Desulfopila inferna: one gene and its partners. The protein of the gene in region 2 interacts with the protein of the main gene of each other region in a pairwise test. Links are inferred from orthologs where the notes say so. Each region holds a gene or a part of one and is shown on either strand. Other genes may lie near its edges.

Region 1 (5,776 bases), on a different replicon or contig from region 2:
TTTTCTGGAATAGTAACTGGCGAGAGTGACTACCAGCATCAGTTTGGCGGGCTCGGAGGGCTGCAGGCGAAAAAATCCCAAATCAATCCAGCGCTGCGCTCCTCCTGCACTCTCCCCCATGAAATATGCAGCAACCAGTAGAACGATAATGAATAGATAAAAAGGATAATTCCAGATGTGAAGCTCGTTATAATCGAAGCTGAGAATAAACAGCACCGCGGTAAATCCCATCAGGAACAGATAGCTTTGCTTGAGATATGGAGGACTTCCCCATCCCTTTGGAGGATATGAGGCACTATAGAGATTAAAGAGCGCCATCCCACAGAGCAGCATCAGAAACAGGAAAAAGGCCCAGTCAAAATGCAAGAATAACCTTCTGTCAATTCGTAACATATCGTACCATCAACGATTTCACGGAATAAGCGCCGGCCGCTGAAATGGAACCGGATATGCTGACATCGAACAACTTGGCAGCTTTCATCATTTTTCTTTCTCCTGCCCCTCTCGGGTGAGTCGATCCTCAAAGTAGGTCTTTAATACCGCCCTGGCTATGGGCGCAGCCCCCGAGCTTCCATGCAGGCCGTGCTCAACCAGTACCGTTACGGCAATCTCGGGATTTTCAGCAGGGGCAAAACAGGTGAACCAGGCATGATCCCGGAACTTATATGGGATATCTTCTTCTTTCATATTCTTGTAGACGGCAATTTTAACGACCTGAGCCGTACCTGTTTTACCACCGATTGTTAATCCCTCGACCCGGGCTATACGTGCCGTTCCCCGCTTTCCATGGACGACCTCAACCATTCCTTCCCTTATCAGGGCAAGTGATTCTTCAAGTCCCGTCAACTCATAGATGAGTTCCGGTTTTATCTCTTCAACGATATTACCATCAGGGCCGATAATTTTTTCGACCATCTGCGGACGATAGTTTTTACCGCCGTTGGCAATCATGGAGGTCATCACCGCCATCTGCAGCGGCGTAACCAGGTTGAATCCCTGTCCGATGGCAATCGAGAGAGTTTCGCCCTCGTGCCATTTTTCATTGTAGCGTTGTCTTTTCCACTTTCTGGTGGGGATGAGTCCGTCCTGTTCATTTTCGATCTCCATTCCGGTTTTTTGGCCGAGTCCGAATTTCTTGGCATATTCGGCAAGAATATCAACACCGACCTGTTGACCGACCTGATAGAAGTAGACGTCACAGGATTCGGCTATGGCGCGTTTTAAGTCAACTGCACCATGTCCGCTATGTTTCCAGCATCTATAGATCCTTCTGCCTAATCTATAATAGCCAGGGCAGTAGAAGGCTGTTTCGGGAGTGATGATCCCATTGTCGAGCCCAGCCAGTGCCGTTATCATCTTATAGGTGGAGCCGGGGGGATAGAGGCCCTGCACGGTTTTATTGAGAAGCGGTGTCTTGATGTTGTTGAGGTAGGCATTCCAATTTTGCTGAGATATTCCGCCAATGAATTCCTGCAGCCGAACAGGTGGAGTGGAGGCAAAAGTGAGAACCCTTCCGCTGTTCACCTCCAGCACCACCACGGCTCCCGACTTTTCTTCACCGTTCATCATTTCCTCAGCCATCTGCTGCATCTTCGCATCGATCGTAAGATGTATTTCGCTGCCGGGCAGGGGGTCTTCGCGCTTGAGCAACTGCTGCTCAAATCCTCTGGCGTTCACTTCGGAATAACTCATTCCCTTTTCTCCGCGAAGAACCTCATCACGTAGTTTTTCAAGTCCCATCTTGCCGACCTGATCTCCACCGTCATACTCTCCCCCGCTTTGTTTCTTGAGTTCCTCCTTGCTAATTGAACCAAGATAGCCGATGACATGCGCGGCAAGATCGCCGAAATGATATACCCTGCGGGGCGTCACTTCGATGCGAATACCTGAAAATTCGTGGTTATGATTTTCCAGGTAAGCCAGCGTCTGCCAGTCAATATCCTCTTGCAGACGAATGGGAATATGCAGAGGGATATTGGATGCCTCGCGTATTCGCTCCCACAGCTGGGATACATCAACATCAAGAACACCTGCCAGCTTTTTTAACAGATGTTCATCATTTTTTGAATCTTCCCGTATGAGAAGAACGTTGAACGACGGCCTGTTTGTTACCAGAGGAATACCGTTCCTATCAAGGATATGTCCCCGTGGCGCAGCAAGAGTGCTAATGCGAACCCTATTATTATATGCCTTGTTAATATACTCATCGCTGTTGGATATCTGCAGGAACCACAATCTGCAGAATATCAGCACGGCAAAACCGATTATAAGAGCCGCGGCCAATATAATCCTGGGGCGGAGCATATCGAGAGCACTGTCGTCATGCTCATTTATTTCTTCCAGCTCGGTAAAAAAGGACCTTTTATCTTTCATGTGGATTTAACGAAATTGATTGCCGCTGCGTTTACTGATTACTCGATGAATGATGCCGTTTTTATTCAGTATTTCATATAAGGAATTGAGAAGGACAAATAGGGGTATGGTGGCCAGCAGCAAAATAAAGGTATCCTGGATGATCCTGTTCCAGGACCACTCAGGCAAGGTCTCCGGCATCATCAGGGAATAGAAAAAATAGAACCCCATCTGCACTATAAAATAACTGATTCCCACAAGTGGAACCTGATACGCACCCTCCCGCAAGGGGCTGTTTTCGGTGAGCAGTTTCAGGAAGGAAAATACCAGAATGCTCTGCAGCGGATAGATGCCCGGATGGATGCCGGAGACAACATCGAGCATCCATCCAAGGATAAAGACAAAAACCATTCCCGAAATCCAGCCGAATCTGTATGCTGCAAAGGTAATGAGAATATAGAGAAAATCCGGTCGCCCCAGCCAGTCCGGAAAAAGTTGCAGGAAGGTGGTCTGAGCGACAATGACGAAAACTCCCAGCATTAAGAAAACAAAAAACAACATCAGGGTCTTACCCGCGAAAGATTATTCATTTCGGCTTCCCAGGTCAATCTCTCGGTCAGGTTGATAAAAACTGTTTCCAGGCGCTGAAAATCTACCCATGGCTCCACCTCGATTTCCTGAAACATGCCTCGCTGTTTTTTTCTGACGGCTGACACCCTGCCCAGTGGAATTCCAGATGAAAATACTCCACCAATGCCTGCTGTGATGATTTTGTCCCCCACAGCAACATCCGCCTTCTTTAAGACGTAATAAAGGGTGAAACCATGTTTTCCGGCACCCTTCAATATCCCGCGAACCCTGTTTTTCTGCACCATTGCATCAATAGCACTACTGGGAGCATTGGCCAGAAGAATTTTGGCATAATTGGGAGACACCTGAATTATCTGACCAACCACGCCCTTCTCGTTTCTTGCAACCATTCCCTCAACAATGCCGTCATTTTCTCCACGATCGACAATAATCGTCTTGAACCAGTAGGAAGGGCCTTTTCCCACCACTCGCGCGGAAATCGACGGGAAAGATTCCTTCTCTTTGAACTTCAGCTTTTCTACGAGGCCCAGATAGGTGGAATAGGCTTCGGTATACTCGTTGAGTTTTTCATTATAGTCATCAAGCATGGTGCGCAGACGCTTGTTTTCGTCGCGAACAACCCACAAAGCAATATAATCGTTCCAAATACGCTGGACTCCACTGGAAACATTTGTGAAAACGACCTGGACAGGGCCAAGGGTTTCAAGGGTAACCTGATGGAACAGACCGAATCTGCCTCCGAATGAGGCGGCAAAAAGAATTAGGCAACTGACCAGAACCAGAAGGAGAACCACCTTCGTCATTGCCAGTCCTTTAAGTCCCTTTTTGGGGGTGTTTTTATTTATCACAACCGGAATGAAATATTCTATCTCTTTTTGAAAGCTGGTCTCTTGTCCAGCTAAGCCGGATTTTTTTCAATGTCACCACGCAGTAATATGGATATTGGTTGGCCCCTCCACTAAACACCCTACCCGCTAACTTGCCTGATCAGGAGGGGCAGGACTCAGGGAGTTGCGTTCTCCCGCGCCTCCCTGGACAACCGATCGGCCGGTCAACTGATTGTCACCTCCTTGAGGATGTCGAGGTTGTCGAGTGCCTTTCCGGAACCGAGAACGACGGAGGACAAAGGGTCTTCCGTGACGATTATCGGCATACCTGTTTCTTCTCTGAGCGCCATATCTAGGTTTTTCAGCAAGGCACCGCCTCCTGTAAGGACAATTCCCTGATCAACGATATCGGCGGCCAGTTCCGGCGGAGTTACCTCCAGAGCCACTTTGACCGCATCGATAATGACATCCACCTGTTCGGCAATGGCCGACTGGATCTCATCAGCCGAAATAGTCAGTGTTTTAGGAACACCGGAGACAAGGTCACGTCCTTTGATATCCATGGTCTCGTAAGGGGGTTCAGGCAAGACATTGCCGATCGTCGTTTTGATCAGCTCGGCGGTTCTCTCTCCAATGGCAAGATTGTGTTTGCGTTTGATATACTGGAGGATAGCCTCATCCATCTTGTCCCCCGCCACCCGAACGGACTTGGCATAGACGATACCGGCCAGTGAAATGACAGCGACCTCGGTGGTTCCTCCACCGATATCAACCACCATATTGGCCGTCGGCTCGGTGATAGGAAGATTAGCGCCGATTGCTGCCGCCATTGGCTCCTCAATAAGATAGACCTCCCTGGCCCCTGCAGATTCGGCGGATTCTCTAACTGCTCTTTTTTCTACCTGCGTAATACCGGAGGGAACCGAAATCATTATCCGGGGATGGACCAGTGTCCTGCGGTTATGAACTTTATTGATGAAATACCTCAGCATAGCCTCAGTAACTTCAAAATCAGCAATTACACCGTCTTTAATCGGCCGTATTGCAGTAATATTACCTGGAGTTTTCCCCAGCATCTGCTTGGCTTCCTGCCCTACGGCCAAAACCTTGCTCCCCCTTCCGTCCTGCCGGACCGCAACAACGGAAGGCTCTCTCAAGACAATTCCCTTCCCTTTGACGTAGAGCACGGTATTGGCCGTACCCAGATCTATGGCAAGGTCATTGGAGAGCCAGCCAAATAAAAAATTAAATGGTGAATACATGCGAAATTCCCTCTTCGGAAAACACGTTTGATTGAATTTTTATATTTCTCAGCAGAGATAACGAACTCTCTTTCCTCAAAATGATCTCTGAAAATTATCGTGAAAGTCAAGAACTCCATAGCCGGAAGCTACAAGCGGACAAGAATACCAGAGCTCCCTTGTATACGCAAGAAATATGCATTTTGGGCTGGAGAAATGACCAAAATTTTATTGACACCGACCGGAAAGCCTGTTATTGATTGACTCGAATTTAGCCTATGCGTTTGTGGGGCTATAGCTCAGCTGGGAGAGCGCTTGACTGGCAGTCAAGAGGTCGTCGGTTCGATCCCGTCTAGCTCCACCAAAAATTAAAGCACTTATCTGATTTTCCGGTAAGTGCTTTTTTTGTTTTTACGTACAAGCCCCTCCCAATCTCCAGGCTTTTTTGCAAAAAATACCACCTCTCGCTTGCCTATAGTTGCGCTTGCTCTAAAGTTTCGTACAGTCCCTCTGGTGCTAATACCATTTCGGAAAACATTGGACTTATCTTTACCATTTCTTTTTATCGCCTTTCTTTTATCGCAAGTTCGCTCTTGCTTACTCAGGCAGTAACCGTATTGGTCGGATCTTGGTGAGGTAGCTGCAAGTTTACCATACCACTATAGAACAAGGGCTTAGAACAAGGACTTGGCCTAATCGCTTTTCCAAAAACAGAAAAGGTTATACTATTCCCGACCACCTCCATGGATCGGCCTGGACATACTG
Region 2 (7,230 bases):
TCCAGATCTTTGAAAATCAGGAAAAAAAATGATTATGCCAAGCCCTGGAAGTCGGCTTTAAACAGCTATGGCGACTCAAAGATAAACAAGGATCTCCTCAGGTCTGCCTTTTTTGGCAAGCTGAAAAAATATTTACGTTTGCCTTGGAAAGAGCGGAGCTTCGTATGCAGATCCGAAAAACGCAAAATATATGGACTCAGAGCGGCAAAAATAGTAGGATTTACCGCACTTTTTGTTTTGACCCTGGCGGCACTCAGAAATCCTGCGCTGCAGTATGCCGGCGGCCTCGATCTTTTTCGCATCAAGGAAATAGGGGTATCCGGCTGCATATTGACGGATCGTAGGGAAATCCTTGAAATAACGGGACTGGACTATAAGACGAGCATGTTCGGTGTTTCTACGAGCCAGGTGGTGGATTATATAAATAGTCATCCATGGATTCAGAGTGCTGAAGTAAACAAGGTGTGGCCGGACACGATTTATATTGAGGTAAAGGAACACCGCGCCGCTGCGTTGCTGGTCAGTGGCATTCCAGGTCAGGAAAAATTGATGTATCTAAACAGGTTGGGTGAAACAATCGCTCCGGTGAAGAAGGGCGACGATTTGGATTATCCGGTCATTACGGGCCTGAATACCGGTTCCTCGGAAGAACATGAGCTGGCCCTTGCGGAGGCGGTATCCTTTCTCAAGCTGATTAGCTACAACAATCCAAATCTCCCAGCCCAGTCGGTGTCTGAGATTCATTTCGATCAGGACGAAGGTTTGATTATTCGGCTGGTCGATTTTCCTTTCCCGATTTATTTTGGCAGAGGGGAGATTAATAAGAAATACAGGCAGCTGCGCAATGTGTTGTCGGTGTTATACAACAAGCGAAAAAAGGGTGTCGATATCAGTGAGGTTGAATATATCCGCATGGAATATCTTGAGGATAAGGTTCTTGTTGCACAGTCAAACTCAGGTTGAAGAGAATGGAAGAAAAACAGGAAATATTGCCGGCCGTGGAAGCGGAAGAGCATAGAACACACAGGGAGCGCGGTGAGCTGGTTGTCGGCTTGGATATCGGTACCACCAAAGTCTGCTGTGTTGTCGGAGAGGCTTTCGAGGATGGTGTTGAAATTATCGGTGTAGGAATAGCGCCTTCCCTGGGTATGAAAAAGGGCGTGGTTGTCAATATCGAAAGCACCGTAAAATCGATTCGCGAAGCAGTTTCAGTCGCTGAAGACATGGCCGGTTGTGATCTGCATTCCGTTCACGTGGGAATTGCCGGGAACCATATCAAAGGCTTCAATAGTCCGGGCATTCTGGCGATCAACGGCCGGGAAATTAAAAAGAGCGATATCGATGATGTTATTACCGCGGCAAGAACAGTCAAGATTTCTGCTAATCAACAGGTAATTCACGTGCTTCCCCAGGAATACATGGTCGATGACCATACCGGGATCCAGAATCCCCTGGGTATGACCGGTGTCCGCCTGGTGACAAATGTTCATATAGTTACCGCCGATATGGGAGCGGTTCATAATCTGGTCACCTGCTGTAATAAAGCCGGCCTGGATGTCGCTGATCTTGTCCTGGAATCCATTGCTTCCGCGGATGCGGTATTGAGTCCCGATGAGATGGAACTAGGGGTTGCCCTGCTGGATATAGGCGGAGGGACCACCGATCTCGCCATTTTCTGTGAAGGAACAATCCGGCATACCTGTGAGATCGGCCTTGGGGGTCACAATCTAACCAATGATCTCTCCATGGGACTGCGCACGCCGCTGCAGGAGGCTGAACGGTTGAAGGAAGATTACGGCAGCGCTATTTCTTCGTTTATTAAACCGAATCTGGTCGTCGATGTGCCCACCGTCGGTGATCGCGAGCCCCGTAAGATCACGCAGAAGGTTCTGGTGGATATCATTCAGGCCAGAATCGCTGAAATTCTTGAGGTGGTGAACAGGGAACTCATTGCCTCCGGACAGAAGAACAGAATCAATGGCGGAATCGTCATCACCGGCGGAACCGCGTTGCTGGCAAATATCGTGGAGCTGGCCGAGCAGATATTTGATCTGCAGGTGAGGATTGGCTATCCGGTCGGTATCACCGGAGCTGTGGAAAAGATCAATACTCCCAGGTGCACCACAGGAGTCGGACTTGTATTGCAGGGAAGAAAAAAACATTTAGTACAGGGACAGAGCAATTCATCCATGGTTGGTCGAGTCCGGGGCTGGATGAAGAAAATCATGTGAGATAAAGGTATTTTTTTGTTTATGTGTCTTACGGCAGATGATATATTACTGTAATTCTTTGATAGTCCTACCTTGACATTATCAAAGTGAAATTGCTAAACGAATTCAGCAGGGGGACCCTATGCCGTTTAGAATGGCTGAATCAGAAAGCGTCGCAAAAGTAAAAGTTATCGGAGTAGGTGGCGGCGGCGGAAATGCAATCAACACCATGGTGGCCAACAAGCTCCAGGGTGTGGAATTTATTGCTGCCAATACTGATAAGCAGGCATTAAATCAGTCCAAGGCAGACATCTGCCTCCAGCTTGGCCCCAGTATTACTAAAGGGTTGGGAGCAGGAGCCGATCCCGAGATGGGTATGCAGGCTGCCCATGAATCCATAGAGGAGCTGAAAAACAGTCTCAAGGGAAGCGATATGGTCTTCGTTACCGCAGGTCTTGGTGGTGGTACCGGGACCGGCGCCGCGCCGGTGGTCGCCAAGATCAGCAAGGATCTTGGTGCATTAACCGTGGCGGTGGTAACCAAACCGTTTGCCTTTGAGGGCAAAAACCGGATGCGCAATGCCGAAGAAGGCTGGAATGAGCTGCAGAAATATGCGGATACCATTATCACCGTGCCCAACGATCGTCTGCTTTCGATGATGCAGAAAAACTCCAAGCTTGCCGATATGCTTGCTCAGGCGGACAATGTCCTGCTGCAGGCAGTCAAGGGGATTACCGACTTGATTAATGTCCCGGGATTGATCAATGCCGATTTTGCCGATCTCAGGACCGTGATGCGGGAGGTTGGACCTGCCGTAATGGGATCCGGGTTTGCCGTTGGGGAAAATCGTGCCACGGAGGCGGCCAGGCGTGCTATCGACAATCAACTGCTGGAAGATGTCGGCATCGACGGCGCCCGGGGTCTGCTCATCAATATTTCGGCGACGGAGGAGAGTTTCGCCATGTCCGAGTTCATGGAAGCCTCCGCCCTCATCCAGGAAAAGGTGGACGATGAAGCCAAGGTCGTCATCGGCGCACTTTATGATGAAACCCTGGGGGATGAGCTCCATGTCACTGTGATTGCCACCGGAGTCGGCAGCTCGATCAGTAGCGGCAAAACCATTGCCCAGGTTGAGGATCTTCCCAGACCCCAGAAACAGCAGAAAGAGTCCGTGAAGGTACAGCTCGCCCAAAAAAATCCACGTCCTTCCGGTACCATCCTGCCAAATTCAAATTTTGACGGCTTCGATAATCTGGGCACCTCCCGAGAGGGTGTGCGGGAGCATGACAGCTGGAACGATGAATTTTTGGAAACACCAACATATTTGCGAAAGAAGGCGAATTAGGATCCTGAAAAGAGCTCCGGCTCAATCGGGTCGGAGAAAATTTGCCTTGAAGGCAGCAGTAACAGAGGAATTAGAAGTCTGAAAAAAAGAAAAGAAAAGACTCCACCCAGCCGCCGGGATAGGCTGGAGTTGGAAAGAGGCGGTTATCTCAAGAAGTGGAAAGGAAAGATCCCGATTGCCCTCATTTATCCGAACAGTTATGCCGTCGGTATGTCCAGCCTTGGCTTGCAGCTGGTTTACTCTCTTCTCAACAGGCGGGATGATGTTATCTGTGAACGCTTTTTTCTGCCGGAAGAAAGTGAACGTCCGGTTTCCCTCGAATCGGGCCGTCCTCTCAACGATTTCCCCTATATATTTATCTCTGTCAGTTTCGAACACGATTACCTTCATATTGTAAAAATCCTTCTTGCCGGAGGAATCGAGCCCTTTGCCGGAAAGAGGGAGGAGCGACAGGAAGGCAGACCCCTGGTAGTCTGCGGCGGAGTGGCCACCTTTATGAATCCGGAGCCAATTGCTCCTTTTGTCGATTTTTTCCTTGTGGGTGAAGCTGAACCCATTCTCGATGATTTTGTCGACTTCCTGGCGGAGAATTCAGGCACCTCTACCCCGAGGCAACTCAGCTTGGAGGCTGTGCATAAGTTTGAAGGTGTCTATGCTCCCGGATTATATACTCCTGTTTATGATAAAAAAGGCAGCTGCTCGGCAATGGTTCCAGAGCCGGGGGTGCCGGCCAGGGTAAAACGGTTGAGCCTGGCTAAATGTGAGAGAGCGGGGCATTCTGAGCTTCTGACCCCGCTGGCAGAATTTTCCAATCTCTATCTGACCGAGCTGGGGCGCGGTTGTTCACGCGGCTGCAGATTCTGTGCCGCCGGTTTTATTTACCGCCCCCCGAGGCTCTGGGATGCCGATGCAGTCATTGAAGGTCTTAAGGAAAGACCGACGGAGGTCAGCCGCGTTGGCCTTTTAGGCATGGAGATGGCCGGCGGTACAACACTTGATCATATATCCGGCTACATCCTGGAAAGCGGCTGTGCTCTTTCTTTCTCTTCCCTGCGAGCCGATCGGATAAACGACGGCCTTCTCAACCTTCTGTCGAAATCGGACCTGAAGAGTGTGGCCATTGCTCCGGATGGTGCTTCAGAACGGCTGCGCCGTGTAATCAATAAAGGGCTCGACCGCGGCGATCTGCTCACTGCTGCCGGCAGGCTCGCTGAGGCCGGTATCTTTAAGCTGAAGCTCTACGTCATGGTGGGACTGCCTACCGAGACCTGTGAAGATTTGCAGGAATTTATTGATCTGGTTGCCGCCATCAAGCAAAAAATCGATGCCATCGGCAAGAAGAGAGGGCGATTGACGGAAATCTATCTTTCCGTCAATTGTTTTGTACCGAAACCCTGGACGCCGTTTCAATATCATCCCTTCGGTATCGGCAGACAGCTGGAAAACGACGAAATGGGCACGGTCAAGGAAGCCCTGACCAATTTCAGGGAGAAGATATCGTATCTGAAGAAAGGGTTGAAGGACGTTGCCAACGTGCATTTTCAGGCAGACAAGCCTGAAAATGCCCTTTTTCAGGCATTGCTTTCCCGGGGAGACCGCCGGCTGGCCGATGTCCTCTTCGATATGGCTGTCACAAACATGTCCTGGAAGGCCGGTTTGAAGAAGAATGAGCTTCGCGCCGAGTGGTTTATTAGTGCCGGCAGTGATGCCAAGAGGTATTTTCCGTGGTATATCATAGACCACGGAATAGAGCACGACTATCTCTGGCAGGAATACTTGAAAGGATTGCGGTCGGCTTCGACAGAACCTTGTGACACTTCAATTTGTCGTCGTTGTGGAGTATGTGGTGAAAGGTAAGAAAAAATCATACGAGATGCTCGACTCGATTCGGCAGCAGAAGATCGACGCTCAACTCCAGCCCTTCAAGCTGGTCAAATACTTCTCTTTTTCAAGTCTTGCCGTCATCCTTGTTTTTACTCTTTTTCTGTCCTGGGCCATATCCAACCATGCCAGAAAAATCATGCTCGAACAGAGCGAGGAGTATTCAGTAGCATTTGCCGAAAACCTCAACCAGCAGGTCTTCAGAAGGTTTGTGGTCATCACTGCTCTGCGTTATGGAGCGATCCAGTTAAGTAATCCCGAACAATTTGAAACCCTGGACAAGATAATCCGGGAAATTATACAGGGAATGAATGTCGAATCCGTCACCATATTTGACTCCAAGGTCAATGTGATCTCCTATTCCACCATCATGGAGCAGGTTGGTAAAGAGGATATCGGCGGGGAGGAGTATCGTAAAGCCCTCAGCGGTATTACCAATTCGAATATTCTCACCTCCGGCTCGGTTGCCAATCTTGTCCCCGGCACCGAACCACTCAAGTGCCGTTTAAAAACCTATATCCCCTTCCGTCAGGTGGGTCCGAGCGGCGAGAGCGGAGAGATTATCATGGGAGTGATCGAGATTGTCAAAGATCTTTCCAGTGATTATAAAGCTATAATACGACTTCAGGGCAGTATCATCCTGGTTTCCAGTGCAGTGATGATGGTTCTCTTTCTGGTCTTGCGCACCATAGTCATGGGAGCATCAAAGAAGGTTGAACAGCGCGTTGATGAAAGGCTGCAGCTTGAAGAAAAGCTGAACCAGTCTGAAAGGCTGGCTCATCTTGGTTCCATGGTGGCCACAGTCTCGCATGAGATTAAAAGTCCACTGGGAATTGTTCGCAGCACCGCTGAAATCTTGGAAAAGCGCATCAGGAAGGTCGCTCCCGGAAATGAACATCTTGCCCGTATCATCATAGAAGAAACCAGCAGATTGAACACCATCACCATGGAGTTTCTTGATTTCGCCAGACCTCAGCAGGCCAAACTGGAGAAACGTGATGTCAACGAAGTGGTGAAAAAAGCCCTTATTTTTATTGCTCCCAAAGCTGCTGAACAACACGTCGAAATCAGAAACGAACTGGCTGAAACCCCTGTACCGGCGAAGGTTGATATCGAACTGCTCTACAGGGCTCTGCTGAACATCCTGGTCAACGCCCTGCAGGCTATGAAAAAGGAAGGAGTGCTGAGGGTGTCTACCCGCGCTCTTTCCAAGACCGGCGGTGCGGAAATAGAAATTGAGGATAATGGCATAGGTATGTCGGAGAAAAAAATGGAGTTCATTTTCAATCCCTTCTTTACCGATAAAAGCAAAGGAACCGGGTTAGGCCTTTCCATTACCAAAAATATTATCGACAGCCATAACGGTGAATTGCGGGTGAGCAGCCGAAAGGATGAGGGAACGACCTTTTCCGTGCTCCTGCCATGACGGATCCGCTCTTCTCCGTAGACCGGCTCACATATCTGCAGAACGGTCCTTATTCCTTTTCCTTGTATAGTAATGAGGTCGTTGGTTTCACCGGTCCCTCCGGGATAGGGAAAACACAGATGCTGAGAGCCCTGGTTGAATCGATACCCTATGACGGAACCATTCTCCTGGACGGGGTCAAGGCGGAGTGCTTTCCCGCCCCCTCCTGGCGCAGAAAAGTGGGACTTGTTGCGGCCGAATCGGCCTGGTGGTATGACGATGTCGGCAGCCACTTCAACAAGGCCAACGGAGATCCCGAGCTCGTCGATATTCTGACACGACTTGGTTTTGAGATAGATGTCCTTTCCTGGAGTATCAGCAGGCTTTCC
Region 3 (10,830 bases), on a different replicon or contig from region 2:
TCTTTTTCTCAAGAAAGGCCCGTATCCCCATAGCCAGATAAAAGGCAAGGCCTACTCCGGCGATATTCTTATCCTTAAATTGACAACCACGTTGTTTAGGATTGATGACTGCGTCAGCTGAACAATTCCCCTCCCCCGGTTCGTGGTGATCCGTCACTATGACCCTGCAGCCTCGCGACCGTGCAAACGCAACTTCCTCATCATTGGAAATGCCGCAGTCCACCGTGATCAACAAGGGATTGGACGATGAACATTCTTCAAGTAACACTTTAAGTGATTGCAGTTCCAGGCCATATCCATCCGTAAACCTGTTGGGTATAAACCAACGTACTTTGATCTGCAGGCTTTGAAAAAAGGAAACAAGCACACAGGTTGCTGTTACTCCGTCGACATCATAATCTCCCCAGATGATAATCTCCTGTTCTTCAATCAATGCTTGATAAACAAGGGCGCAGGCCTCCGCCATCCCCAGCAGTTCTGAAGGATTCTCAAGATCGTACAGAGTTGGATAGAGAAATTTCTCGATCTCCTTCTTCTCGCTAAGTCCTCTATTATTCAGGATTTTGATAATTTCCGGTTCTACCCCGAACTTCCCGGCTAATGTTTTTTCGTCCGCTGAGGCGATGTACGGCAGAGGAAGGCGCCAATATCTTTCTGTCAAAGATTTCATGATGGGTTTTAAGTAAATCTGAGGAAAAATTGCACTTCTCCGACACACTTCTAGCCGAGAAAATTCTGTATTCTTGTAATTATCTTCCGGTGAGAAGCAGTTTCAAACCATTCGATATTCATTTTTTTAAACCAGGTGTATTGCCGTTTTGCGTATCTGCGGGTATCTCTGGCCAACAACTCCTCTGTCTTCTCTATCGGGGTGCCATCGAGTAAATGTTCGGCCATATGGCGGTAGCCAATAGACTGCATGGACTTGAGATCACGATGATAGTGAGCCAGCAGCTTGAGTACCTCTTCTCGCAGTCCCTGCCGCAGCATCAAAGAGGTCCGCTCATTTATCCTGCGATAAAGAAGCTCACGTTCACAGGTTAGGCCAAGTCGGATAATGTGTTCGAATCTTATCTTACCTTTTTCCCGGGCATGCCCCGCTATATGATCACTCCAACTCTTTCCGGTTCCATGGTAAATCTCCAGAGCCCGAATGAGTCTGTGAGTATCGTTTTTATGGATTTTTTGTGCAGTAATTCGGTCTTTTGACAGAAGCTCTTCATGTAATTTCGAGCTCCCTTCCGTCTCCAGTCTTCTGTGCAGTTCCTCACGTAATTCCGGAAAACTTGCACCACTCTTAAATAAACCTTCGATTAATGCACGAAGATATAACCCGGTGCCCCCGGTTACCACTGGAATTTTTTTTCTTTGATGAATCCCGACAATTGCTTCAAGGGCATCTCTCACGTAATCACTGGCGTCATAGTGTTCATCAGGATTGACAACATCGATAAGATGATGCGTGGTATGTTCCCTTTCCTGTGGGGAAACCTTTGCAGTACCAATGTCCATGTGACGGTATATCTGCATGGAATCGAGGCTGACTATCTCGCAGCCGAACCTGTCGGCAATTTCAAGAGAGAGGGCCGTCTTGCCTATTGCCGTTGGTCCGACCAGCACAATCACAGGGGCTTTTATTGGAAATTTACTCGAAGTCATTAGCGGCAATTTTTTTTATTTATCATAATTCTCCTCTCTGTCCAGGTACTAAACCCTATTTACTCAAAAGTTAAATATTTCTTTAAAAACTCGGCTTTCTTGGCTCCTATTCCTCGTATCACCACAAGTTCTTCCGCTCTGTTGAATTTTCCAAATTCTGATCTTTTTTCAAGCATGTCTGCTGCGGTTTTGGGACCGACGCCCGGAATGGTAAGAAGCAGGTCATAGCCGGCATCGTTAAAAGGTATCGGTTGAAAAAATATAGGCCGCAGATTAATAGGCAAGGCTGTATTGTCGTCTATCTCTTTATTGTCTGCGGAGGTCAGTAGTAGTTGTGACTCTTTCCAGGTCAGAAAAGAAGTTTCCCCCTGGCTTTGAAAAAAATCCTCACCCCCTCCGCCTCTGAAGAACATGATGGCACCGATACATACTGCAAGCAGAGCGAGGATGTGAATCTTGCATAGATTTGTATCGTCATTTTTTGAGCGGCAATTTGTCATGGCAGTGCATTATTCCGTAAACTGCGGTTGATAAAGTTTTTAAGTTGAAAAAGATGTCCAAAATTGTACCATAAATACAATTAATTACCTATTCCTCCCAGCAATACCCGAGAATTCGATACCTTTTCTATTGTCTTATATCTGTTTGACCGGTATAAAATTCTACTTTTTATCACAGTTATGAATAAAGTGCACCCCTACTATGCCTGCAATACCTTCATTTAATATTGTTCTGGTTGAACCCGAGATTCCACCTAATACCGGGTCAATTGCCAGATTATGCGGCGCTACGGATTGCGTCCTCCATCTTGTCCATCCACTTGGTTTTTCAACGGACGATAAGCACCTCAAACGTGCCGGTCTGGATTATTGGAAGCATGTACAAATAGTCCATTGGCCGAATCTGGAGAAGTTCCTCGAAGAGCAGGATGAACGAAATCTCTATTTTTTTACGACTAAAACGAGTAAATCATACACTTCAGCGACATTCAAAGCTGGTGATTTCTTGATCTTTGGAAAAGAAACCAAGGGATTACCGCAAGAAATTCTTCAACTCTATCAGGAAAGAAGCTATACATTACCAATGGCAAACCCCAATATCAGAAGCCTCAATCTTGCGATGACCGTAGGTATCGTTGTCTATGAAGCTATTCGTCAGCAAGTCAGGGGAATCTGAAAAACTACAATAGATCGCTGTCCTATATATTAAAGAACACATACAAGGAGAACCAGCCAATGGGTGAGAGAATTTATAACTTCAGTCCGGGACCTGCCACACTCCCTCTTGAAGTTCTGCAGCAGGCACGTGAAGATATCATTAATTTTGATAATTCCGGCATCGGCATCTGTGAAATCAGCCACCGATCCAAGGAGTTCATGCGGGTTGCCGCCGAGGCAGAAGAACTTATGCGTGAATTACTTGGAATTCCAGGAAATTATAAAGTCCTTTTTCTCCAGGGAGGAGCATCAAGCCAATTTTTTATGGTGCCGATGAACCTTCTCGGCGGCGGTAAAAAAGCAACGTATCTCAACACCGGCACCTGGAGCAAGAAATCGATAAAAGAGGCACAGCTTTTCGGCAATATCGAGGTAGCCTTTTCAAGTGAGAACGAGAAATTCAACAGGGTCCCCACAGACGATGAGTACGCCGTTTCCGCTGACTCCGAGTATCTCTATTTTGTTTCCAACAATACCATCTTCGGCACCCAGTTCGATCCCATTCCCCAGTCTGAGAAGATGCTGGTCAGCGATATGTCCTCCGATATCCTTTCCCGCAATTTCGATGTCAGCAAATTCGGTCTTATATTTGCCGGGGCACAAAAAAATATGGGACCGTCAGGAGCGACAACAGTCATTATCAGGGATGATTTGCTTGACCGTGTTCCTGAAAACACTCCGACAATGCTGAAGTACAAAACTCATGCCGATAAGGACTCGATGTTCAACACCCCCCCTACTTTCTCGATATACATTATTCGAAACGTTCTGAAATGGCTCAAGAATAATGGTGGAATCGCAGCTATTGAGAAGAAAAACAAAGAAAAAGCCATGCTTATCTACGATGTAATCGATGCAGGTGATTACTATCGCGGCCATGCTCTGAAAGATTCCCGCTCAATGATGAACATCGCCTTTAATCTACCGACAGCGGAACTGGAAGCCGCCTTCATACAAGAGGCTGCCGCAAAAGGTTTGAACGGGCTCAAGGGACATCGCTCCATTGGTGGCTGCCGGGCCTCAATTTACAATGCCTTCCCACATGAAGGCGTCGTTGCACTCAGCCGCTTTATGCTGGAATTCCAGAAGAATAATCCCGCCTAAGCGCTAATATAAACTATGCAGTATGAAGGCAATATCATCCGGCCTCCCAGTGAAGCAAATTCGATCATTCTTCAGGTGACGGCCGGATGTTCCTATAATAAATGCACGTTTTGCGGAGCCTACAAAGATAAGCCTTTCAGAATTCGTCATGAATCCATTGATGCCGACATTGAGTTTGCAGCGCAGTATTGCCGGCGCCAAAAGAGAGTATTCCTCGCCGATGGTGACGCCCTTATTCTACCGTTTGCGCAATTGCTGCACATCTTTATTAAAATCCGGCATGAGCTTCCATGGGTCAACAGAATCTCACTCTATGCCAATGCCCGTGCGATTCGATCAAAAACCAAAGAAGAATTGCTGCACCTTAAATCCCTGGGTCTGGATAGGGTATATCTTGGTCTGGAAAGCGGAGACGACAGGATTCTCAGCAGTATCAGAAAAGGGGAAACCTCACGCTCGATGATAGCGGCGGCAGACAGGATAACAGAGTGCGCCCTTTTTCTCTCGGTCACCCTGCTTTTAGGCATTGCCGGCAGGGAACTTTCTGCGGTACATGCCGAAAATACAGGCAAGGTACTCACTCGAATGGCACCAGGACAGATTGCAGCCCTCACCGTAATGCCTATTCCAGGCACAAAATTGTTTATCGATATTCAGGAAGAGCGCTTCTTTTTGCCGGATTCACATTCTCTCTTGCGGGAACTTCAAAAAGTCATACAGTTCATATCTCTGGATCGTGTCCAGTTTTATGCCAATCACGCTTCTAATTACCTGCAGTTATCCGGACGGTTGCAAAAGGATAAGGAAAGAATGCTTTCCCTGATCGATGCTGCTCTTTCAGGCTCCATTCAGCTTATAGCCGAGGAGCACCGCGCTTTATAGATGGAAATGAAAAAAACAGATCTTAAGAATCTCGATCAAAAAGGCCTTGTAGAATATGTCGAAAGCCTCAATCAGCCTGCTTTCAGAGGTCGCCAGCTCATGGCCTGGCTATACAAACCAGGTATTCATGAATTCGCACAAATGACCGATCTCGCCAAAGTATTCAGGGAAATCCTCGGCGATTATGCCCTTATTTCCACCTTTGCTGATCCTCTTGTAGAACGATCCGGTGACGGCTGCGTAAAATTCGGCTTTCGCCTGGATGACGGCTATATGATCGAAGCAGTATTGATTCCCGAAGTTGATCGCAATACGCTTTGTGTTTCGTCACAGGTTGGCTGCGCCATGCAATGCTCTTTTTGCCTTACCGGAACAATGGGGTTTATCCGTAATCTTCAGCCTGCCGAGATTGTCAACCAGGTTTGTGCAGTACGGGATTTCCTTCTCGATGAACCGGAAGAGCAGCGTATAGGACCACAGGAAGTAACTAATATCGTTTTTATGGGTATGGGCGAACCGCTCAACAACCTTGAGAATCTTTTAACCTCTATTTCCATTCTCACTGAACAGAAAGGCCTTGATTTTACTGGTCGCCGCATAACCGTGTCGACCTGCGGCATAATTCCCAAAATGCGGCTGCTTGGCGAAAACTCATCCGTTAATCTGGCAGTTTCACTGCACGCCGTCGACGACGCAACCAGAGATATGCTTATGCCCATTAATAAAAAGTATCCTCTGGATCAGCTTCTTGAGGCCTGCAGAACCTACCCTATGCCTAAACGCCGCCGCATAATGTTCGAGTACACTCTGCTCAGGGATATTAATGACAGCGACAGGGATGCCCGTAAGCTGGCACATCAACTGCAGTCCATCCCCTGTAAGATCAACCTGCTTGCCTATAATGAATCGGAAGATCTCCCTTACAAAGCTCCAACATTCGAGAGAATGCTGGCATTTCAGGAAATTCTAAGGAAAAACAACTATTCCGTTTTTATACGGACCAGCAGAGGAGCTGATATCTCAGCTGCCTGTGGCCAGCTTGCCGGAAAACACAACTAATCCTTGGTTCCTTCCCGTCTTCACTCTACCTTGCCCTGCAAGGTGGTTCCCGTTCCGGATATTACCCTTCCTGCCGAATCTTTTTTCCCCCTGTTGGCCTGTTTTCATATCATCATCAAAATATTCCCTTAAGACCAAAGATTCTGATAAATTTGATTGATACACTTGATTAATACAATTTAATTATTAAATATTGAGAAACGACTTCTCCGTTTTCCATAATACCTTAAAAATTACCTAACCCAGCTGAACTGGACTCTTTACAGTACTTCCTTGAAGGGTATAAGTCCCTTGGCTGTTGAGGCGGATTCGAGTTCTGATATGTTTTTCGTTTTCTTGATATGTGGCAGTTTTTAGGGGTAAGGCACTAAAGTTTATCAGAGAACAGGAACTGATTTTAGAGAGGAAATATTTTGAAAAAAAAGATTCTTGTAGCCAATCGTGGAGAAATTGCCATCAGGTTAATACGGGCCATTCAGGAACTAGGCTGTCTGGCAGTAGCCGTTTTTGAAACACCTGATGAAATGTCCAGGCATATTCGCATAGCCGATGAAGCCATTCTGCTCGGAGATGGCCCCAGAAAGGATTATCTCGACATTGATAAGATTATTCGGGCTGCCAAAATGTCAGGCGCTGCAGCCATACATCCCGGCTACGGTTTTCTGGCAGAAAATCCCTACTTCGCTAAAGCCTGTGAAGAAGCTGACATTCTCTTTATCGGCCCCTCCTCTGAAATAATACACAACCTCGGCAATAAGGTCATTGCCCGACAGATTATGGCCGATGCCAAAATACCTATGGTACCGGGGACCTCAAATCTTGCCCAGGGAAAGGAGGGGATAGAGCAAGCGCTGCATTTCGCCGACACTCATGGATATCCTCTTATGCTCAAAGCTACTTCGGGTGGCGGAGGCCGTGGTATTCGAAGGATAGATTCCGATGATGAGATGCGGAAACAGATTCCGATGGCACGCTCCGAAGCTCTGGCGGCATTTAACGATGATTCCATTTATCTGGAAAAAGTAGTGATAAATCCTAAGCACGTGGAGGTCCAGATTCTTGCCGACCAATCCGGAAATACCGTGCACCTGGGCACCAGGGACTGCTCCATACAGAGGCGAAATCAGAAACTGATCGAGATTGCACCGTCCATGATTAAAAATCAGGATCTTCTCGATGAGATTTGTATTACAGCCGTTAAGGCAGCCAAGGCCGCCAACTATTTTAATGCGGGAACGGTGGAATTCCTCATCGATGAACACTTCAATTACTACTTCATGGAGATCAATACACGGGTTCAGGTCGAACACACTGTCACCGAAATGATCACCGGCATCGATATCGTGCGCAACCAGATAAATCTGGCTTTCGGCGAGGATCTGCCCTTCTCCCAGGAAGATGTTAAAATCCGCGGACATGCCATTGAAGTCCGCATCAACGCAGAAGATCCCAAGAATGATTTCATGCCTGAAGGGGGAAAAACAGTGGAGGTATACCGATCTACCGGCGGGTTCGGGGTACGTCTCGACGGCTTTGTCTATCAGGGCTATGTAATACCGGAAGTGTATGATTCACTCCTGGTAAAACTTACCGTCCACGGTTTCACCTGGGATGAGACGGTAGGCAGGTTGATCCGCTGTCTGCGTAATTTTCATATCCGGGGACCGAAAACTACTATTCCCTTCTATCTTAATATCGCCACAGAAAAGGATTTTGTCAGCGGTAACTTCGATACTTCCTATATCGATACCCATCCACTCATTTTCGTGTATGACGAAGACAGCAGTGAGGTCGGTAAGCTGGCTAAATTTATTGCCGAAATTCATTATAAGAAAACCAATGCCTTTGCGGCTTAATCTATCTCATCCCACAGAAGAACAGGATAAATTATGGCTGTCATCTATCACAACACACCGGTAAAAGATATCCTCGAGGCATTGCGCTGCGAGGAAGGATACTATATCACCAATACCGCACGGGATCTTTCCCAGTCGGATTTCAAAAACAGAATTCTCCTCCACACCGATTTGCTTGCGGCACCTTCTCGGGATAAGGCCGGCTATTTCTCTCTGGAAATTAGCGGCGGCGCATCCATTCATGTCGACATGCTGCGCAAGCAGGTTGACCCCTTCACCAAACTCAAACTGTTGCGCAAGGAGATGCCCAATACCATGTTTCAAACGCTCTGCCGCGGCGTCAATTTATTTGGCTATCGTCCCTATCCTCAAAACGTTATCCGTTTTACGGTACAGAATTTTGCTAAATATATCGATGTTTGGCGCACTTTCGATTTTCTCAATCATGTTCCTAATATGTATGCGGTATTGGAGGAAGTGGCCCATGCCGGAAAATTGAACGAACCCTGTCTCTGCTTTTCCACCGGTAAGGAGCATACCGACCAATACTATATTAACAAGGCCAGAGAAATTGTTTCAGTTACCGGAGAGGATATTGTCCTCTGCATCAAGAACCATGGTGGCCTCGGCACGCCAACACGGATAGGCGAACTGGTAAATAGTCTCAAACAGTCGCTGCCGCAGGTTCCTCTGCATTATCATGGCCACAATACCGATGGCAACGACATCGGCCGGATAACCGAGGCCGTGAGAAACGGTGCCAAGATAGTTGATGCCGCCGATTCCGCCTTTACCGGTTTTTACGGACCCCCGCCCGTTCTCAGTGTTATCCAGGCTCTCGGGGAACTTGGATTTGAGTCGCCTTCAATTCACGAAGAGGCCATAATTGATACCTCCGAAATCCTGCGTGATCAACGCCAATTTTATGAGCAGTTCGAGTCCCAGATAAAAGGGTTTCAGCCTACCGTGCAGATTCACAAACTTCCGGGAGGTGCCATGGGATCAAGTCTTGAGCAGGCGGTAAATGGAGATTTCCTCGATAAAATGCCCGACATTCTGCACAAGGAACTACCTCGGGTTCAGAAAGAGCTCGGCAACTTCTGGTCGGTCACTCCCGGTTCTCAGATTTTATGGACTACCGCTGTAACTAATGTTCTCGGCGAAGAACGATACGGCACCCCTTCCGGAGACCTGCGCAACCTCCTTTTGGGAAAATATGGTCCTTTTCCGTTTTATGAACCGGATGAATGGATTTACAGGAAGGTTCTCGGCGATGACTGGCGTAAAATTCTGGAAGAGGGTGGCGGGACAGAAGAAATTGCTGACATGGACTTAGGTCAGGAGCGTTATGCTCTTGCTGAACAGATTGGTATAGAACCGACGGATGAACAGCTGGTGCTCTACCTGCAGCATCCGAATGATGCCGTTGATTTTTTCAAATTCGAAGAAGAATACGGCAAGACCCATGTCCTGTCTCCTGCCATCTTCTTTCGCCGCGGAGGTTTTGATATCGGCGAGAAGTTGGCATTTCGCGACAACAGCGGCAAAGAACATCTGGTGGAGATTGGCCCCTCCCCTGTTAATGATACCGGAGAGACCAGTGTCTATCTGACGGTTGATCATCATCCCACGGTCTTCACCTTTCTCTCAGAGCAGCAGAACACTGCTGCCGGAAGCATGCCGATACTTAGCAAGGAAGAGATCCTTGATCTGGCCCAAGCTGGTGATGTCCGCTCACCCTTTTCAGGGACCGTGGTCGAAATTTCAGCAAATGAGGGACAAGAGGTAATGGCCGGCGACAGAGTTGCGGTAATGGAAGCCATGAAAATGCAGACCCCTATTCTTAGTGAAATAGACGGCATAGTCACTGCCGTCTATGCCCGCAAGGGAGATGCGCTGCAGCCCGGTGCGAAGATACTCAAGATAGATGTGGATCAACAGGCAGCGGTAGAGTGAGCTGCATGGTTGTTTAAGGTAACGGGCTGCCGTTCATTGGCCAAGGCCGGACCTACGACCAGTTGAACCACTGCAGGCGATGCAGCCAAGGTCCAGCAAAAACAGGCTGTTATATCGCGCCTTGCGCTGGATGGACGGTGCAAAGATTGCAGCCTCAACCGCGGCACGCCGTCTCGATTGCAGCGATGTCGATCTTGGTCATCTGCATCATCGCATCGAACGCGCGCCTAGCGACAGCGGGATCGGAATTGGTGACCGCTTTCGTCAGGGCAATCGGCGTAATTTGCCAGGACACTCCCCATTTGTCCTTACACCAGCCGCATGCACTTTCCTGGCCGCCGTTGCCGACGATTGCGTTCCAATAACAATCGGTTTCGGCTTGATCAACGGTTGCGACCTGAAATGAGAACGCTTCGCTGTGCTTGAATGCAGGTCCACCATTAAGCCCGAGGCACGGAACGCCCATCACGGTAAACTCGACGGTCAGCACGTCCCCTTTCTTTCCCGACGGAAAGTCTCCAGGTGCGCGATGCACCGCGTCGACGGACGAATCGGGAAAGGTCTCGGCATAAAACCGCGCCGCCTCCTCGGCGTTGCCATCGTACCAAAGACAGATCGTGTTCTTAGCTTGCTTAACCATGTCACCTCTCCTTAGTGAAGACCCCGACGCCGCAGGCATCCCATGTGTGTCTTGACCTCCATTTACGACCCGTCCATCCAGCCACTATACCGCCGGTATGAGCGACTAACGTGCGCATTGTTGACGCCTCCTTAACAGGATCGGTTTTGTGGTGCGTCATTGTGCTTATTGGTAATGTAAGATGAATGTCTTTCAAGTCAAATTGATATGTTTCCTGAGCTATTCCCCGACAAACATGATTGCCCCTAATCCTCAACTCAAGGCCTGGAGATGCTGAGTTTCAAGGGTAATCAGATAATGGAATTAAGACATTTTCGCCCCAAAACCTATTAACACGAGGTGCCAGAAAAGTTTCTCAAGCAGCTGATTTCCAGCTGCAGTACCTCCGAGCCAACTCAAATAACATTCGTTGCAGCTGGCTCTTTGAAAACCGATCGAGGCTTAGATTTCATGGCCT

Evidence for each region.
Region 1: the proteins of ftsZ (region 2) and JWG88_RS14620 interact in binary tests that used the Escherichia coli proteins (3 or more experiments, as listed by UniProt). The link is inferred for Desulfopila inferna from one-to-one orthologs.
Region 3: the proteins of ftsZ (region 2) and rlmN interact in binary tests that used the Escherichia coli proteins (3 or more experiments, as listed by UniProt). The link is inferred for Desulfopila inferna from one-to-one orthologs.

Annotation. Positions count from the first base shown.
Region 1 is NZ_JAFFQE010000005.1:329,796-335,571, forward strand. What follows is about bases 3,014-5,776. They hold JWG88_RS14620 (rod shape-determining protein), read right to left. Parts: upstream 5,033-5,776; coding sequence 3,995-5,032; downstream 3,014-3,994. Other genes in these bases: mreC (rod shape-determining protein MreC), read right to left, coding at 3,014-3,746. Also shown: rod shape-determining protein RodA, read right to left, coding at 1-366; mrdA (penicillin-binding protein 2), read right to left, coding at 481-2,373; JWG88_RS14610 (hypothetical protein), read right to left, coding at 2,380-2,913; more of mreC, read right to left, coding at 2,913-3,013. UniProt on the Escherichia coli protein: Forms membrane-associated dynamic filaments that are essential for cell shape determination. Acts by regulating cell wall synthesis and cell elongation, and thus cell shape.
Region 2 is NZ_JAFFQE010000003.1:195,768-202,997, reverse strand. What follows is about bases 1,664-4,453. They hold ftsZ (cell division protein FtsZ), read left to right. Parts: upstream 1,664-2,352; coding sequence 2,353-3,555; downstream 3,556-4,453. Other genes in these bases: JWG88_RS09145 (radical SAM protein), read left to right, coding at 3,685-4,453; ftsA (cell division protein FtsA), read left to right, coding at 1,664-2,231. Also shown: JWG88_RS09160 (cell division protein FtsQ/DivIB), read left to right, coding at 1-963; more of ftsA, read left to right, coding at 969-1,663; more of JWG88_RS09145, read left to right, coding at 4,454-5,412; JWG88_RS09140 (two-component system sensor histidine kinase NtrB), read left to right, coding at 5,366-6,862; JWG88_RS09135 (ABC transporter ATP-binding protein), read left to right, coding at 6,859-7,230. UniProt on the Escherichia coli protein: Essential cell division protein that forms a contractile ring structure (Z ring) at the future cell division site. The regulation of the ring assembly controls the timing and the location of cell division.
Region 3 is NZ_JAFFQE010000001.1:283,304-294,133, reverse strand. Bases 3,916-6,891 are described here. They hold rlmN (dual-specificity RNA methyltransferase RlmN), read left to right. Parts: upstream 3,916-4,862; coding sequence 4,863-5,921; downstream 5,922-6,891. Other genes in these bases: JWG88_RS01140 (acetyl-CoA carboxylase biotin carboxylase subunit), read left to right, coding at 6,335-6,891; JWG88_RS01150 (radical SAM protein), read left to right, coding at 3,996-4,862; serC (3-phosphoserine/phosphohydroxythreonine transaminase), read left to right, coding at 3,916-3,980. In the rest of the region: single-stranded-DNA-specific exonuclease RecJ, read right to left, coding at 1-670; tRNA (adenosine(37)-N6)-dimethylallyltransferase MiaA, read right to left, coding at 721-1,626; JWG88_RS01165 (ComEA family DNA-binding protein), read right to left, coding at 1,719-2,159; JWG88_RS01160 (tRNA (cytidine(34)-2'-O)-methyltransferase), read left to right, coding at 2,362-2,835; more of serC, read left to right, coding at 2,895-3,915; more of JWG88_RS01140, read left to right, coding at 6,892-7,777; JWG88_RS01135 (biotin/lipoyl-containing protein), read left to right, coding at 7,811-9,733; JWG88_RS01130 (VOC family protein), read right to left, coding at 9,888-10,373.